DNA from 4 places in the Buttiauxella sp. AC142 genome. Region 3 is predicted to be linked to each of the others. Evidence: predicted binding sites of a transcription regulator. Region 3 holds the regulator's gene; each other region holds the start of a gene.

Region 1 (4,202 bases), 2.6 Mb from region 3:
CGCGCTATCTGGCGAACGGAATCAAACTTCCGGCGGTCGTCCCAGCCGGGCCGGAAAACCCAATGGGCCACCATGCCATTCGCCTCGCAGCCTATGGCGGCGTTTATCTGCTGCACGGAACAAATGCGGACTTTGGGATTGGAATGCGCGTGAGTTCTGGCTGTATTCGACTGCGTGATGACGATATTAAAGCGTTGTACAAAGAGATGCCTGTTGGTACGCCAGTGCGCATCATCAACACCGCGATTAAAACCTCAGTGGAGCCCGATGGCAGGCGTTTAGTTGAAGTCCATCAGCCTCTGTCTAAACACATTGATGACGATCCGAAAGTGCTTCCGATTGTGTTAACGGAGCAGATGAAACAGTTCCAGTCTGCACCGGAAACAGATGCTAGCGTCATGGAGCAAGCCATGCAGCACCGCTCCGGGATGCCGATTGAAGTGAACGCGTACGGTATTGCCAGCACCGAGATTTAATTGTTTTGAGATGCAAAAAGGCCCTGTTTTTTAACAGGGCCTTTTTTTATGAAACTGATTTACCGTGAATCTTATTTATAAATTACCGCAGTACCGTGCAATGTATTCGGGCCAGTGACTGAAGTAATACGGAATGAACTCGCACCCATTTCATCAGCTTTCTGAGCCAGTTGGTCTTCAAGAGAACCCAGGTTAGTCCCGGCGGTTGCAGTGATAGTGCCTACTTTCTGTTGGCCTGCTGGCGTTGCCTGAACTTCAACAGCCGCGAAGCTTGCGAAAGAGATTGAGCTAAGAACAACAGCAGCGATAAGAGTTTTGACGTTTTTCATGATTTTTGACCTTAAGCAGATGATTTGTAAGCCCGTTAATTTATTTACTTAACGTTCGATAAGTAAATAATAAACGTGATCTACATCACACGTCAAATTATTTTTATAACGACCGTTAATTATTTTATTAATGACTTACTTTTCATACAGATAGCCATGATTTATTTTTGGACAAACTAGCAGTAGAAGCCATGAGATATTATTTTTATAATGATCGCTCATAAAATAGAAAAGGTTAAAACGGCTAATTATGTCTACCGACACCTGCGATACCAAAAAAAGCCGTGGCCGACCAAAAGTGTTCGACAAAGAATCCGCACTCGATAAGGCCATGGTTTTGTTCTGGCAACACGGCTACGAAGCCACTTCAATGGCACATCTGGTTGAGGCAACAGGGGCAAAAGCCCCAACGTTATATGCCGAATTCACCAATAAAGAGGGTTTGTTCAAGGCCGTCTTAGACCGCTATCTGGCTCGTGTGACGAAACTGCGAGAGACCTGCCTGCGTTGTGACAATCGAACGCTTGAAGAGGCGCTTGAGGATTATCTTTATCTGGTGGCGAAACTGTTTACCGATAAAGAAACCCCAACGGGCTGCTTTATGATTTGTACTTCATCCGTTCTGGCAGTTTCATCGCACGATATCTCTGAAATGATCAAGGCTCGTCAGTCTCTGCTCGAAGCTACGCTGCTTAAATTCCTCGAGCAGCACCAACAGAAAGGTGAAATCCCGGCCACAACCTGCGTTCGAAATTTGGCTAAATACCTGTGTTGCATTGTTCAGGGCATGTCAGTCAGCGCGCGGGAAGATGCAAGCCACGAGGAATTAAAGCAGATCGTCAACACGACACTTCGCTTGTTACCGGAGCTGAAAAAAATCTAACCCTCGGCGGCGCCTGCCGCCCTTTTCAGCAATAGAAAAAGGCCCTGTTTTTCAACAGGGCCTTTCTTATGGAGAGAGTTTTTACTTAGAGGGCACAGGCTTATTTATAAATTACCGCAGTACCGTGCAATGTATTTGGTCCAGTGACTGAAGTAATGCGGAATGAACTTGCGCCCATTGCTTCAGCTTTCTGCGCCAGTTGGTCTTCCAGAGAACCCAGGTTAGTCCCGGCGGATGCGCTGATCGTTCCTACTTTCTGCTCGCCAACTGGGGCAGCCTGAACTTCAACAGCTGCAAAGCTTGCAAATGAAATTGAGCTAAGAACAACAGCAGCAATAAGATTTTTTACGTTTTTCATGATAGTTACCTTGGATAAACATTTATAAGGCCGTTAAATTTATTTACTTAACGTTCGATAACTAAATCATAAACGTGATCTGCATCACACGTCAAATTAATTTTATAATGACCGTTAATTATTTTATAAAAGCTTATATTTTCATAAGCATAGGAAATAATTATTTTTCCACTCTTCCCTATAGCTACCGCGTGATATTATTTTTATAATGATCGTTCAATAAACAGACAAAGGTTAAACGGCGCATATGTCATCTGATACGACTTGCATTAAAAAAAGCCGTGGCCGACCGAAAGTGTTTGACAGGGAAGCAGCACTCGACAAGGCCATGGCTTTGTTCTGGCAACACGGTTATGAAGCCACTTCATTGGCGCATCTGGTCGAAGCGACGGGCGCAAAAGCTCCGACGCTGTACGCAGAGTTCACCAACAAAGAAGGGTTATTCAAAGCCGTTCTGGACCGCTATATCGAACGTTTCTCGCAAATGCGTGAGAATTGCCTGTTCTGCGAAGAACGCACGCTCGAGCAAGCACTGGAAGATTATTTTTCGCTGATTGCGAAGCTCTTTACTGAGAAAGACACGCCAACAGGTTGCTTTATCATCTGTACTTCCTCCGTGCTGGCCGCATCTTCGGAAGATATCGCGGCAGTGATAAAAACGCGTCAGTCGATGCAGGAAGAAACGCTGGTGCGTTTTCTGGCCAAGCGCCAGGAACAAGGCGAAATGCCTGCGACCAGTTGTATCCGTAAATTGGCTAAGTACCTGTGCTGTATTATTCAGGGGATGTCAGTGAGCGCGCGCGAAAACGCCAGCTATGAAGAGCTGATGCAAATCGTGAATACGACGATGCGGCTGATGCCAGAACTTAAAAAAATCTAATACAGGGCGGCGTTTGCCGCCCTGCTCTTTTAACGCTCCCGCCCTTTACTCCAGTACGCCATAAAGTTGATGGTGTCATGGTTCACACCGCATTCACCAATCAAATGGCGGCGCAGGAGTTTCACCACCGTGGATTCTGCCGCGACCCAGCCGTAAAAATCATTGCTTACCGTAGTCGCTTTATCCCACAGCAGTTCGCCTTCCGCTTCTTCATTAAGTTCCTCCGTCACGCCTGCGGCTTCAGGTAGCTGCACATTTTCTCTGACGGATTTGAGCAGGCATTCTCCATGCGAGGCATTCGCTGTTTTACGCGCTAACCAGTGAATTTGCGCGAAACTGAACTCGCTCAAATCGACACAGTCACCTTCGTCTGGCACTTCAAAAAATGCCTGAATTTGTGGCGGGTTCTGCCCCGCAGCCAGCAATTCAAGAATACCTTTCGCTGCGGGCAATGCCGTTTCGTCGGCGATGATTAGCCCATGGCGTAAACCGCTCGGCGGAGTCCATTCGTATCCACCGCTGTCTTGAGTATATTCGGCATTAGGCGCAACGATTTGAATCTGGTCGCCAGGTCGCGAGTTAATTGCCCATGCTGAGGCCGGCCCTTCCGTACCGTGGCTGACAAATTCAACGGTGACTTCCTGGCGCTCGCGATCAACCTTGCGCAAGGTATAAGTGCGCACCACGGGTCGCTTTTCTCTGGGCAATTGTTGCAGCAATTGATACCACTCGCCTTGCTCCGGCAGAGCAGGAATAGAGCCATCTTCAGAGGGGAATAACATTTTGATTCGCTGATCGGGCGAGTCACATTTCATATGTGCAACATCCGGACCGCCAAACACCAGACTCAATAGCGAAGGTGAAACTTGCGATTTATGCACTAACTGGACATTAAACAAGCGATACCCTTGCACTCCTGCCATTTCGACTCCTTTGCCGCATCAGGCCAACATCCAGAAAAAGTAAACCACATAAATCATGTGATTATTCATAAGATTAATTTAAGAAATACTATCAATTGAGATTGATAATGAGAACCGTTATCGGCAAAATCCAGTCCGTTCTTATTTCAAAATATTTTCAAATGTTAATCTTTTCCATCTAAGGAATGATGATGATGCATAAAAATGCACGCTGGGTGCTTAACCCGCTGCTTCTGGCGATGATGGCTCCAGCTTTTGCGCAGCAAACTTCAGAAGAAGATATTCTGGTTTCTGCGAACCGTATGCACCGTACCGTGGCAGAAATGGCGCAGACGACCTGGGTTATCGAAGGC
Region 2 (4,202 bases), 630 kb from region 3:
TGTGGTTGGGCTAACCAGCATGATGTTATTTTTCAGCGCTTCGCTGATGAGTTCAGGCTGGCGGTCAATCGCCAGTAAAAATGCAGGTTCGACGGGGATAAACATCAACACATAATCCAGCGAACGCAAACCCGGTAATTGCTGATAATCTTTGCGGCCCAGCATACGAATGTGATTACGCATCGCTGCAATATGTTCATTGAGCGCACTTTCTCGCGTTAACTCGTCGTCGCCATTGTAATAACGTTCATAGGCCACCAGCGTCATCTTGGCGTCGATCACCACATCTTTGCCTTGCGGCAAACGTACGATGACATCTGGCTGCATACGGCTGTTATTTTCGAGCTGGATATTCACCTGAGTTTCGTATTCATAACCTTCACGTAAACCGGATGCTTCCAGTACGCGGGTCAATACGACCTCGCCCCAGTTACCCTGCGTTTTGTTATCCCCTTTCAGGGCTTTGGTGAGGTTTAGCGCCTCTTGCGCCATCTGAGCATTTAGCTGCTGAAGGTTGCGGATCTCATGAGTCAGCGTGTGCCGCTCGCGAGCCTCCTGACCAAAGCTATCCTGCACCTGGCGGCGAAAGCCATCCAGTTGTTCGCGCAATGGCGACAGCAAGCCATTCAAACTTTGGCGGTTTTGTTCTTCAACTTTTCGGCCGCTTTGTTCAAAGATTCGGTTGGCGAGGTTTTCAAATTGTTCGCTGAGTCGCTGTTCGCTATTAAGCATCTGGCGATGTTTATCGTCAGCATTTAGACGGGTTTGCTCCAGCAATGTGGAGAGTTCGCGGATATCCGCTTCCTGCGCACTGTTGATTTCTAGCTGCGTGCGTAATTCACGATTGAGTTGCTCGCATTCCTCTTTCCAGTGCTGGTTTTGCTGCATTTCTTGCCGGGCAGCAGTGAGTTCGCCGTAGATTTCTCGCTGCTCTTCATACAGTGCAGATTGCCGCTGTGCTGCCCGCAAACTTGCCAGCAACCAGCCAGTCAGAACACCAACCAGCGCAATACCGAGCCCGAATAAAATAGAAATATCCACAGTCACTCCCACAAAGCCATACCAGGCATCAGCAAAATAAAATTGTGCTGTATAAATGTCCAGATGAAAAGGAGTTTACTGCGAGGCGTTACGCAAAGCGTAAAAATAAGCCGGCTTGCACCGGCTTTAAGGGATTAGATTAAGCGACGAGCAGCTTCGACCACAATTTTCACCGCGTGGCTTTCGGTTTTCTTCATGGTTTCAGCGTTAGGAATTTCTTGCTGAGTACGGTTTACAATCACGCCTGCAACCATACCGGCACGCAGACCCTGGCTTGCGCACATGGTCAACAGTGTGGCGGATTCCATCTCATAGTTCATCACACCCATCTGCTGCCACTCTTCCATGGAGCCTTTGTAGCGGTTCACTACGCGGCCTGAGAAGGTGTCGTAACGCTCCTGGCCTGGGTAGAAAGTATCGGAGGACGCCGTCACACCAATGTGCGTGGTCGCGCCGATAGACTTCGCAGCTTCAACCAGAGCGGTGGTACACGCAAAATCAGCAACCGCTGGGAATTCCATTGGCGCAAAGTGCAGGCTGGCACCATCAAGGCGCACAGAAGCCGTAGTCACCAGAACATCACCGACGTTGATATGTGGCTGAATCGCACCGGTCGTGCCAATACGCAAGAAGGTACGAATGCCCAACTGCGCTAATTCTTCCACAGCGATAGAAGTAGACGGGCCACCGATACCGGTTGAGCAGACGATCACTGGCTTGCCGTCTAACTCAGCACGCCAGGTAGTAAATTCACGGTGGGCAGCCAATTTGACCGGCTTGTCCATCAGTACAGCGATTTTTTCAACTCGCTCAGGGTCGCCCGGGACGATGGCAAGTGTTGCCCCCTGCAGGTCGCTTTTAGTGAGGCCGAGGTGAAAAACATCAGACTTGGACATAACAGACTCCTCTGTTTAATAGGTTGGCTTGCATTGCTTAGAGGTACTGTACAGAACCCCGGTAAAGAATTTCGTGACGCATTTCACTTTGAATGAAACAAGTTACATTATTTTCAACTGCAATAGTGATGAAAATCACATTTATGCAGGTATTCATTCATTGCGCTTATACCTAAACAACAGACACCGAACCACTCCCAAATTCATTCAATTTGCACGGGGTTGGCTATAGTTACCGCTGTGCGTTATTAAAAAAGGATAATGACAATGAAAGAAGAACAACAATCAGGTCAATCGCCGGGCGGAAATTTCGCACCCGCGGCCTCCCCTCTTGCTTCCACTGTATTACATACCCCGGACAACGGAGTTTTGGCAGGGGAAACCTCTATACCCACTCAGGGCGAAAACATGCCCGCTTACCACGCCAGGCCGAAAGGTGTTGAAGGCTCTTTACCGATCGTAATTGTGGTGCAGGAAATTTTCGGCGTACATGAACATATTCGCGATGTTTGCCGTCGCCTGGCGTTAGAAGGCTATCTCGCTGTCGCGCCGGAACTCTACTTTCGCCAGGGCGATCCTAATGATTTTGCTGATATTCAGACGCTGTTTAGCGGGCTGGTTTCTAAAGTTCCCGATGCACAAGTTCTGGCAGATCTCGATCACGTAGCCAACTGGGCAGCGAGAAATGGCGGTGATGCACACCGCCTGATGGTGACTGGTTTTTGTTGGGGCGGACGTATCGCATGGTTATACGCCGCGCATAATCCACAACTGAAAGCGGCGGTCGCCTGGTACGGTAAACTGGTGGGAGAAAAATCGCTGAATTCTCCACATCACCCGGTCGATGTGGCTATCAACCTTAATGCACCGGTACTCGGACTGTACGGCGGGCAAGATACGGGAATACCGCTGGATACCGTAGAAACCATGCGCCAGGCGTTACGCGCAGCGAATGCTAACGCAGAAATTATCGTCTATCCCCAAGCAGGTCATGCCTTCAATGCAGATTATCGTCCGAGCTACCATGAAGAATCAGCAAAAGATGGCTGGCAGCGCATGCTGCGCTGGTTCGAGCGTTACGCGGCCAAGAAGTAACGGATTTCGCCCTGGTACTACCGGGGCATTTACCCTATCAATAATAAGTGTATTAGCTCACACTCTTGAGTCTGCTTTTTTTAATCCTGTCGCCTTACAACACGTTGGTGTATGGATTATTGATTACATTCGAAAATGAAGGTGGGTTTAAGTAGAGGGAACTTAGTTCTATAGCCTGTTACATATTTTTATTGGCTTATATATTTAATCAATAATTTACAGGATGGGTATTAAGTATATAAATAGTTAATACCCGGATTGATTCTATAAATAATTTGCATCCCTTTATTCTTAAGAACAGAATCTGAAAACCTTCTGTTTAAAACATATTTCTTAAGAAACCATGATAAAGGGAATAAATCATGTCAGAACTGAGGCCGCATAAACCCAAAGACTATTTGTTAGACGAGCATACCTTTAGCTCCTTTCCCAGCATGAGCCCCGCAATACGTGATATGGCCGTAATGAACGGTACATTTATTACAGAAAGCCGCTACATCATGTTGCTTACGCTGGATGAAGCGCAGAATGTTGTGGATGAACTTCTCGGCAAGGTCGATTACATGTTTTCTTACCGGGCTGGCCCAGGAAACATTAAAGACGGTTTGGATGGGTTTCGAACTGCCAGTAAATTGATGACATACCATAATGAATTTGGAAAACTCGTTATCAGATTCCAGTCACTGGGAATCAGAGCGCTAAAATGCCGTATAGGCGGAACGGATTATATTAAATTAACTGGCTACCCTGCATTACGACGTATTCTGAATGGCACACGTTATAGTTTACGCAATCCACAAATACTGGAAATGGGGATTGGAATACGTGGACTCGGTACTTCAATTGTTAAAGGCACTAAATTTTGTATTTGTTGCTCACTTGCCTGGCGAGCCGTGGAACTGATATTTAAATCGAATTATGATCTGGTTGATTTTTTAGTTGATGTCACGATGGATGTCGCAAAGATTATTGTGTCAAGTGTGGTGCTTGGGGTTGTGGGTGGAGTATTTGTTTTACTGGGAGCGCCAGTAATTGTTACAGCATCTATAGTTATCATCGCAGGTATAGCTCTAAATATAGAATTAAATGCATTAGATGATCAGCTTGGTTTATCTGCCAGCCTAAAAGAAAAATTACGTATTGCCCTGGCAGAAGAGCAACGGATGAACG
Region 3 (4,202 bases):
CTTCATGAAACGGTGAATATCATGGCTCGCGGGCAATTTCGCGGCTAAGCCTGCCTATACTGCATAATACAACTGCCTTCACCCAACCAAACTTGCTACTACCCATGGAGTTGTTGCCTTATGTCAGCCAAACATCCGGTTATTGCCGTAACAGGTTCCAGCGGCGCGGGAACGACCACCACCAGCATCGCCTTCCGTAAAATCTTCCAGCAATTAAACCTACGTGCAGCTGAAGTTGAAGGCGACAGTTTCCATCGTTTCACCCGTCCTGAAATGGATATGGCGATTCGTAAAGCGCGTGACCTTGGCCGTCATATCAGCTACTTCGGGCCGGAAGCCAACGACTTTGGCTTGCTTGAACAAACGTTTATTGAATACGGCAAAACCGGGCAGGGTAAATCACGTAAATATCTTCATACCTATGATGAAGCCGTACCCTGGAATCAGATTCCCGGCACGTTTACTCCGTGGCAGCCGTTACCAGAACCGACTGATGTTTTGTTTTATGAAGGCTTGCATGGCGGAGTCGTTACCCCGCAGCACGACGTCGCCAATGCCGTCGATTTACTGGTTGGCGTAGTGCCGATTGTAAACCTGGAGTGGATTCAAAAACTGGTGCGCGACACCAGCGAGCGCGGTCATTCCCGTGAAGCGGTAATGGATTCCGTCGTGCGTTCGATGGACGATTACATCAACTACATCACGCCGCAGTTTTCCCGCACGCACATCAACTTCCAACGCGTACCGACGGTAGATACCTCTAACCCGTTTGCCGCACGCGGTATTCCGTCATTAGATGAAAGTTTTGTCGTGATTCATTTTCGCGGTCTGGATGATATCGACTTCCCGTATTTGCTCGCCATGCTGCAAGGCTCATTTATTTCCCACATCAATACATTAGTGGTGCCGGGCGGCAAGATGGGACTGGCAATGGAGTTGATCATGACGCCGTTGGTTAAGCGCCTGGCGGAAGGAAGAAATATCAATAATTAGGGCGGCTAAACACCGCCCTTTTCTTCACTCTAGCTTTCAATCACTTCGTAGCTATGGGTGATGTTTACGGCTTTTTCCAGCATCAACGCAACGGAACAGTACTTCTCAGCAGACAAGTCTACCGCACGCGAAACTGCATTATCTTTCAATTCTTTGCCTGTCACAATGAAATGCAGATTGATATGTGTGAACAGACGCGGGGCTTCTTCGCGGCGCTCAGAGGTCAGTTTCACTTCACAATCCGTCACGTTGTAGCGGCCTTTTTGCAAAATAGAAACTACGTCGATTGCGCTACAACCACCAGCGGACATCAGAACCATTTCCATCGGACTGGGTGCTTTATCGCCAGAATTACCGTCCATCAGAATCTGGTGTCCAGAAGCGGACTCCCCAAGGAAGGTTAACCCTTCAACCCACTTCACTCGTGCTTGCATGTTACTTCTCCCGTTGAAAAAATTGTCTTTCAGAGTACGCAGATTCAGCAAATCTGGCAATGGAAGGCGACCTGCGTCAAGCTGAAACGAGACAATAGGAGACACTTGTCAAAAGCTATGCTAAAACAATCCAGATGCTACATCGATACATTGACGTTATGCATGTATGCAGAGGACATCACTAATTACAGGCAGCAAGAATGACTTGCATGCCATCTCCCCAAGGTGGGGAATATTCTAATACTTGCAACGCCAGACAGGATGTTTAGCGTCCTGTCGTTGGTAGCCAGTTATAAAACAGAGGATAACCGCGCATGGTGCTTGGCAAACCGCAAACAGACCCGACTCTCGAATGGTTCTTGTCCCATTGCCACATTCATAAGTATCCATCGAAGAGCACACTGATTCACCAGGGTGAAAAGGCTGAGACGCTGTATTACATCGTCAAGGGTTCTGTGGCTGTTCTGATCAAAGATGAAGAGGGCAAGGAAATGATCCTCTCCTATCTGAATCAGGGCGATTTCATTGGCGAGTTAGGGCTGTTCGAAGAAGGTCAGGAACGTAGTGCTTGGGTTCGTGCTAAAAGTGCCTGCGAAGTGGCTGAAATTTCATATAAAAAATTCCGCCAGCTGATTCAGGTCAATCCAGATATCCTGATGCGCCTGTCTTCACAGATGGCTAGTCGTCTGCAAGTTACATCTGAGAAAGTGGGTAACCTGGCATTCCTGGATGTGACTGGTCGTATCGCGCAGACACTGCTGAACCTGGCTAAACAGCCTGATGCAATGACCCACCCGGACGGTATGCAGATAAAAATTACCCGTCAGGAAATCGGTCAGATCGTGGGTTGCTCTCGCGAAACCGTTGGTCGTATCTTGAAAATGCTGGAAGATCAAAATCTGATCTCTGCTCACGGTAAAACGATCGTCGTTTACGGCACTCGTTAATCTCCGTCTCAAAAATGGCGTGTTGCTTCATAACACGCCTTTTTTGTCTCTAAAAAACTAAATCCGAAACCCGATTAATTGAAGTTGCAGCAAGGCAGCAAGTGAGTTCATCCCGATGAGCTTACTCAAGTAAGTGATTCGGGTGAATGAACGCAGCTAACGCCGCTGCAGCTTTAAGTAAGAAGGGTTTATGTGGCGAAGACTGATCTACCATCCTGAAGTTAACTACGCACTGCGGCAAACGCTGGTGCTGTGCCTTCCGGTGGCAGTAGGTTTGCTCTTTGGCAATCTCCAGTCCGGCCTGCTTTTCTCTTTAGTCCCTGCCTGCTGCAACATTGCAGGACTTGATACTCCCCATAAACGCTTCTTCAAACGCCTGATCGTCGGCGGTAGCCTGTTTGCCGTCAGCAGTTTGATCATGCAGCTTTTATTGCTTTATACCTCAGTGCCGTTGCCGGTGATATTGGCCGTAATGGCGCTATTGCTGGGCGTCACAGCCGAAATCAGCTCCCTGCACGCTCGTCTGCTTCCCGCCTCACTCATTGCCGCGATCTTTACACTCAGCATGGCGGGGAATATGCCCATCTGGAAGCCAATGCTGCTGTATGTCAGCGGTACAATTTGGTACGGCGTGTTTAACTGGTTTTGGTTCTGGATGTGGCGCGAGCAGCCACTGCGCGAATCATTAAGCCTGCTCTATCGCCAACTGGCGGATTACTGCGAAGCCAAATATGGCATGCTAACGCAGCATACCGACCCTGAAAAAGCGCTGCCTCCGCTGCTGGCGCGTCAACAAAAAGCCGTTGATTTAATCACTATTTGCTACCAGCAATTACACATGCTGGCAGCGAATCAGCAAAACGGCTACAAGCGATTACTGCGCGCGTTTCAGGTCGCTCTGGATTTACAAGAACACATTTCCGTCAGCCTCCACCAACCTGCCGAAGTGCAAAAGCTGGTTGAGAAAAGTCACGCTGAAGCCGTGATTCGCTGGAACGCGCAGACCATTGCAGCGCGTTTACGCGTGCTGGCTGACGACATTCTTTATCATCGGTTCCCACAGCGTTTCACGATGGATAAACAGATTGATGCCCTTGAGAAAATCGCGCGTCAAAATCCGGATAACCCGGTTGGGCAATTTTGCCATTATCACTTCAGTCGGATTGGCCGTGTTTTACGCACCCAGCGCCCGTTGTATATCCGTGATTTGATGGAAGACCGGCAGCGTCGCTTGCCACTTTGGGCAGCACTGAAAAGCTATTTATCTTTGAAATCCGCCGCGCTGCGTAACGCCGCCAGATTAGGTGTAATGCTGACCATCGCCAGTATTTTGGGGGGGTTTTTACATCTGCCTAAACCTTACTGGATTTTGATGACGGTAATGTTTGTGACGCAAAACGGCTATGGCGCGACCCGGGTGAGAATTCTTCACCGGTCGGCAGGCACCATTGCAGGTTTAGCGATAGCGGGCATCGCGCTGCACTTCCACTTTCCGCAAGATATCGCGCTGGCCGCGATGTTGATCATTACGCTGGTCAGCTATTTGTTCATTCGTAAGAGTTACGGTTGGGCGACAATTGGCTTTACCGTCACGGCGGTTTACACCCTGCAACTCATCACCCTCAGCGCCGAGCAGTACATCGTTCCGCGCTTAATAGATACGCTGCTCGGCTGCCTGATTGCCTTTGGTGGCATGGTGTGGCTGTGGCCACAGTGGCAAAGTGGTTTACTGCGCCAGAACGCCCACGATGCTCTGGAGCGCGATCAGGATGCGATTCGCCTGATTCTGAGCAGCGACCCGGAACCCACCCCGCTGGCGTATTCGCGA
Region 4 (4,202 bases), 1.1 Mb from region 3:
CGCTCCGTCTCTTCACTAACTAGCCTGCATGGCCATAAATACTTCGCATAAAATGAATATGAAACTACGCACAATTTTACTGGCATTTGTGGCTGTCGTGGCTTTTAGCAAAACAGCTTCTGCCGTGACTTATCCTCTGCCAACCGATGGCAGTCGTCTGATTGGTCAAAACCAGGTTGTTACTATCCCTGAAGGTAGCACTGCACCGCTGGAAGAATATGCGGCGCGTTACCAGATGGGCCTTTCCAACATGCTGGAAGCTAACCCAGGTGTAGACCCGTATCTGCCAAAGCCTGGCACCATCCTGAACATTCCTCAGCAGTTAATTCTGCCGGATACCGTTCATGAAGGTATCGTGATTAACAGTGCTGAAATGCGCCTTTACTACTACCCGGCTGGCACCAACACCGTTATCGTGTTGCCAATCGGTATCGGCCAGTTGGGTAAAGATACTCCGCTGAACTGGACCACTAAGGTAGAACGTAAGAAAGCAGGCCCGACCTGGACACCAACGGCAAAAATGCACGCAGAATATATTGCTGCCGGTACGCCGCTGCCAGCCGTTGTTCCAGCCGGTCCGGATAACCCAATGGGTCTGTACGCGCTGTACATTGGCCGTCTGTATGCGATTCACGGCACCAACGCCAACTTTGGTATCGGCCTGCGTGTGAGCCACGGTTGTGTGCGTCTGCGTAACGAAGACATCAAATTCCTGTTCGAGAAAGTGCCAGTCGGTACGCGCGTTCAGTTCATCAACGAACCGGTGAAAGCCACCGTTGAGCCAGATGGTACGCGCTATGTAGAAGTGCATAACCCACTGTCCACGACTGAAGAGCAGTTCAACTCAACTGAGATCGTGCCAATCGCGCTGAAAAGCAACGTGACTGCCATTACCGCTCAGCCAGACGTTGACAGCACCGTGCTGGATCAGGCGATTCTGAACCGTTCCGGTATGCCGGTACGTTTGAACTAATCGAACCTTTCGAGCATAACTAAGCGACCTACGGGTCGCTTTTTTTATGCCTGCAAAATGGGATTTGGCAGATTGCCCAAAACATTCTGGAACGTTCCAATTTGGAATATTTGGTATGCTCATAATTCATGATGTGATCGGTAGCACATTTTCAGCTTTAATTGTATGATGAATGCGTTTCTTAAAGGGTCATCACCATGCGTAATTCGCTCACCGTAATTTGGCAGTACCTGCGTTCATTTGTATTAATTTACATATGCTTATATGTGGGCATTGCTATTGCATCGCTGTTGCCGATCACCATTCCCGGCAGCATTATTGGCATGTTAATTCTGTTTGTTTTGCTCTCTCTGCAAATCCTGCCAGCGAAATGGGTTAAACCAAGTTGCCACCTGCTGATTCGTTATATGGCGTTGCTCTTTGTACCGATTGGTGTGGGCGTCATGCAGTATGTTGATGTGATTAAACAGCAATTTGGCCCGGTGGTTGTCTCCTGCTTTATCAGTACCTTAGTGGTATTAGTTATCGTGAGCTGGAGTTCTCATTTGGTTCACGGCGAACGTAAAGTCGTGGGTGAAAGCGAGGGTGAAACAAAATGATGCATCATATCTGGTGGTCTTTACCTTTAACACTGGTGACCTTCTTTCTCGCCCGCCAAATCGGAATGCGCTATAAGTCACCGCTGCTGAACCCGTTACTGGTTTCGATGATTGTTATCATCCCTATTCTGGTGTTTACCGGAACGCCCTATGATCACTATTTCGCTGGCAGTAAAGTGCTGAACGATTTGCTACAACCGGCGGTAGTTGCCCTCGCATTCCCACTGTATGAACAGCTTCACCAGATTCGTGCACGCTGGAAATCCATTATCACTATCTGTTTTATTGGCAGCATGGTCGCGATGATTACCGGTACATCGGTTGCATTATTAATGGGTGCCACACCGCAAATCGCCGCGTCAATCTTGCCTAAGTCTGTCACCACACCGATTGCCATGGCTGTGGGCGGCAGTATAGGCGGCATCCCGGCAATTAGCGCCGTCTGCGTGATTTTCGTGGGGATTCTGGGCGCGGTATTTGGCCATAGCATTCTGAATCTAATGGGTATTAAAACCAAAGCGTCGCGCGGCCTGTCGATGGGTGCTGCCTCTCACGCCCTTGGGACTGCGCGTTGTGCTGAACTGGATTTCCAGGAAGGCGCATTCAGCTCACTGGCGCTGGTGATTTGCGGCATTATTACGTCGCTGGTTGCCCCATTCTTATTCCCGGTGATTTTGGCTGTATTTGGTTAAAACTTGCGAGAGATCGCGCAATTTCATTCTTTATTTCATAAGTTGCATTTGTAATTAGAGAAAGATCACATATAAAGCCCATACAGAACCGTAAACTACGGTTCAATTACTTGTTATGAGGCTACGATCCATGCGCTCACGTTTTCAGGCTGCTCTCGCACAACTCCCGGCTTCACTGCAAGCCGCTTTGCAACCCTTGATTGCTGATGCCCACTTCCCGGCGATGTTTAGCGCTACTGAAGTGGAATCATTGAAAACCCAGACAGGGTTTGATGATGACGCGCTGGCATTTGCTTTGCTGCCGCTTGCAGCAGCCTGTGCCCGCGCGGATTTGTCGCAGTTCTATGTGGGTGCGGTAGCGCGTGGCGTCAGCGGAAATCTCTATTTCGGCGGCAATATGGAGTTTCTTGGCTCCACCATGCAGCAAACCGTTCATGCCGAGCAAAGTGCAATTACCCATGCGTGGATGCGTGGCGAAAAAGCCCTCGCCGCGATTACCGTCAACTATACGCCGTGTGGCCATTGCCGCCAGTTTATGAATGAACTGAACAGCGGCGTGGCATTGCGCATTAATTTGCCGGGCCGCAAGCCTGCAACTCTTGGCGACTATCTGCCAGACGCATTTGGTCCGCGTGATTTAGAAATCAAAACGTTGCTGCTGGATGAAATGGATCATGGTTTTACGCTGCAAGGCGATGAACTCAGCCATGCCGCCATCACGGCTGCAAACCGCAGCCATGCGCCTTACAGTAATGCGCCTTCGGGTGTCGCGCTGGAAATGCGCGATGGGACAATTTTCACCGGTAGTTATGCGGAAAACGCCGCATTCAACCCTTCCCTACCCCCGCTGCAAGCTGCGCTGAATCTGTTGAGCCTTTCCGGCTACGATTACAATGATATCCAGCGTGCGATTCTGGCTGAAAAAGCCGAAGCGCCATTGACACAATGGGACGCGACAGTCGCCACGTTAAAAGCGTTGGGCTGTATGAATATCGACCGCGCACTGTTGAATTGATGAGAACGATGCGGGCGCAAGAGCGCTCGCATTGGCGATTTTTAGTCCAACCAATTCCGCGAATCTTGCTCTTCACCACCAGGTAAAGTAGCCTTGGATAAAATTCCATCCCTTTATTGAGCCGCAAGTCCATGTTGAAGCGCTTGTTTTATAGCCTGTTGGTGATAATCGGCTTGGCTGTGGTGGCTGCGCTTTGTCTTGACCGCTGGATAAGCTGGAAAACTGCACCTTACGTTTACGACGAACTGCAAGATTTGCCCTATCGCCAGGTTGGTGTGGTGTTGGGCACCGCCAAGTATTACCGCACCGGTGTGATTAATCAGTATTATCAATTCCGAATTCAGGGTGCGTTAAATGCCTATAACAGCGGCAAGGTAAACTACCTGCTGTTGAGCGGCGATAATGCGCTGCAAAGCTACAACGAACCCATGACCATGCGTAAAGACCTGATTGCCGGTGGTGTCGATCCAGCCGATATCGTGCTCGATTACGCTGGTTTCCGTACGCTGGACTCTATCGTTCGTACGCGAAAAGTCTTTGATACCAATGATTTTATTATTATCACTCAGCGTTTTCACTGCGAACGCGCCCTCTTTATTGCCCTGCATATGGGCATTCAGGCGCAGTGTTACGCCGTCCCTTCGCCAAAAAATATGATGACAGTGCGTATCAGGGAGTTTGGTGCGCGTTTAGGTGCGCTGGCAGATTTGTATATCTTCAAACGTGAGCCGCGCTTCCTGGGGCCGCTAGTCCCTATTCCTGCCATGCATGAAGTGCCTGAAGATGCGCAAGCTTATCCGGCAGTCACACCAGAACAGTTGCTGGAATTGCAGAAGAAAGAGAAGAAATAGAGTGCATAAAAAAACCCGCACATATCGTCCTGTGCGGGTCTTGGTAAACCGTAGAGATTACTTCTTACGAGC

The links. The regulator CRP, encoded in region 3, controls carbon source genes, mostly activating them, when cyclic AMP is high. The targets are predictions, from matches to a motif close to ATGTGANNNNNNTCACAT.
Region 1: bhsA (multiple stress resistance protein BhsA) is a predicted target of CRP. The motif match lies at 2,119-2,136, and genes of this name have one in related genera.
Region 2: udp (uridine phosphorylase) is a predicted target of CRP. The motif match lies at 2,061-2,078, and genes of this name have one in related genera.
Region 4: cdd (cytidine deaminase) is a predicted target of CRP. The motif match lies at 2,318-2,335, and genes of this name have one in related genera.

Annotation. Positions count from the first base shown of each region.
Region 1 is NZ_CEEDCH010000001.1:1,575,772-1,579,973, reverse strand. Features, by position in the region: gene ldtC (L,D-transpeptidase LdtC) at 1-476, shown strand, start outside; gene bhsA (multiple stress resistance protein BhsA) at 548-805, opposite strand; gene AC0IWZ_RS07195 (TetR/AcrR family transcriptional regulator) at 1,056-1,688, shown strand; gene bhsA (multiple stress resistance protein BhsA) at 1,789-2,046, opposite strand; gene AC0IWZ_RS07185 (TetR/AcrR family transcriptional regulator) at 2,294-2,926, shown strand; gene AC0IWZ_RS07180 (siderophore-interacting protein) at 2,956-3,849, opposite strand; gene iutA (ferric aerobactin receptor IutA) at 4,044-4,202, shown strand, end outside.
Region 2 is NZ_CEEDCH010000001.1:4,769,007-4,773,208, reverse strand. Features, by position in the region: gene rmuC (DNA recombination protein RmuC) at 1-1,041, opposite strand, end outside; gene udp (uridine phosphorylase) at 1,176-1,937, opposite strand; gene AC0IWZ_RS22265 (dienelactone hydrolase family protein) at 2,205-3,032, shown strand; gene AC0IWZ_RS22260 (hypothetical protein) at 3,395-4,202, shown strand, end outside.
Region 3 is NZ_CEEDCH010000001.1:4,141,021-4,145,222, forward strand. Features, by position in the region: gene AC0IWZ_RS19350 (YheU family protein) at 1-48, shown strand, start outside; gene AC0IWZ_RS19355 (phosphoribulokinase) at 121-993, shown strand; gene AC0IWZ_RS19360 (OsmC family protein) at 1,023-1,427, opposite strand; gene crp (cAMP-activated global transcriptional regulator CRP) at 1,742-2,374, shown strand; gene AC0IWZ_RS19370 (YccS/YhfK family putative transporter) at 2,565-4,202, shown strand, end outside.
Region 4 is NZ_CEEDCH010000001.1:3,018,185-3,022,386, forward strand. Features, by position in the region: gene ldtB (L,D-transpeptidase) at 53-973, shown strand; gene AC0IWZ_RS14055 (CidA/LrgA family protein) at 1,171-1,572, shown strand; gene AC0IWZ_RS14060 (CidB/LrgB family autolysis modulator) at 1,569-2,264, shown strand; gene cdd (cytidine deaminase) at 2,395-3,279, shown strand; gene sanA (outer membrane permeability protein SanA) at 3,411-4,130, shown strand; gene mglC (galactose/methyl galactoside ABC transporter permease MglC) at 4,188-4,202, opposite strand, start outside.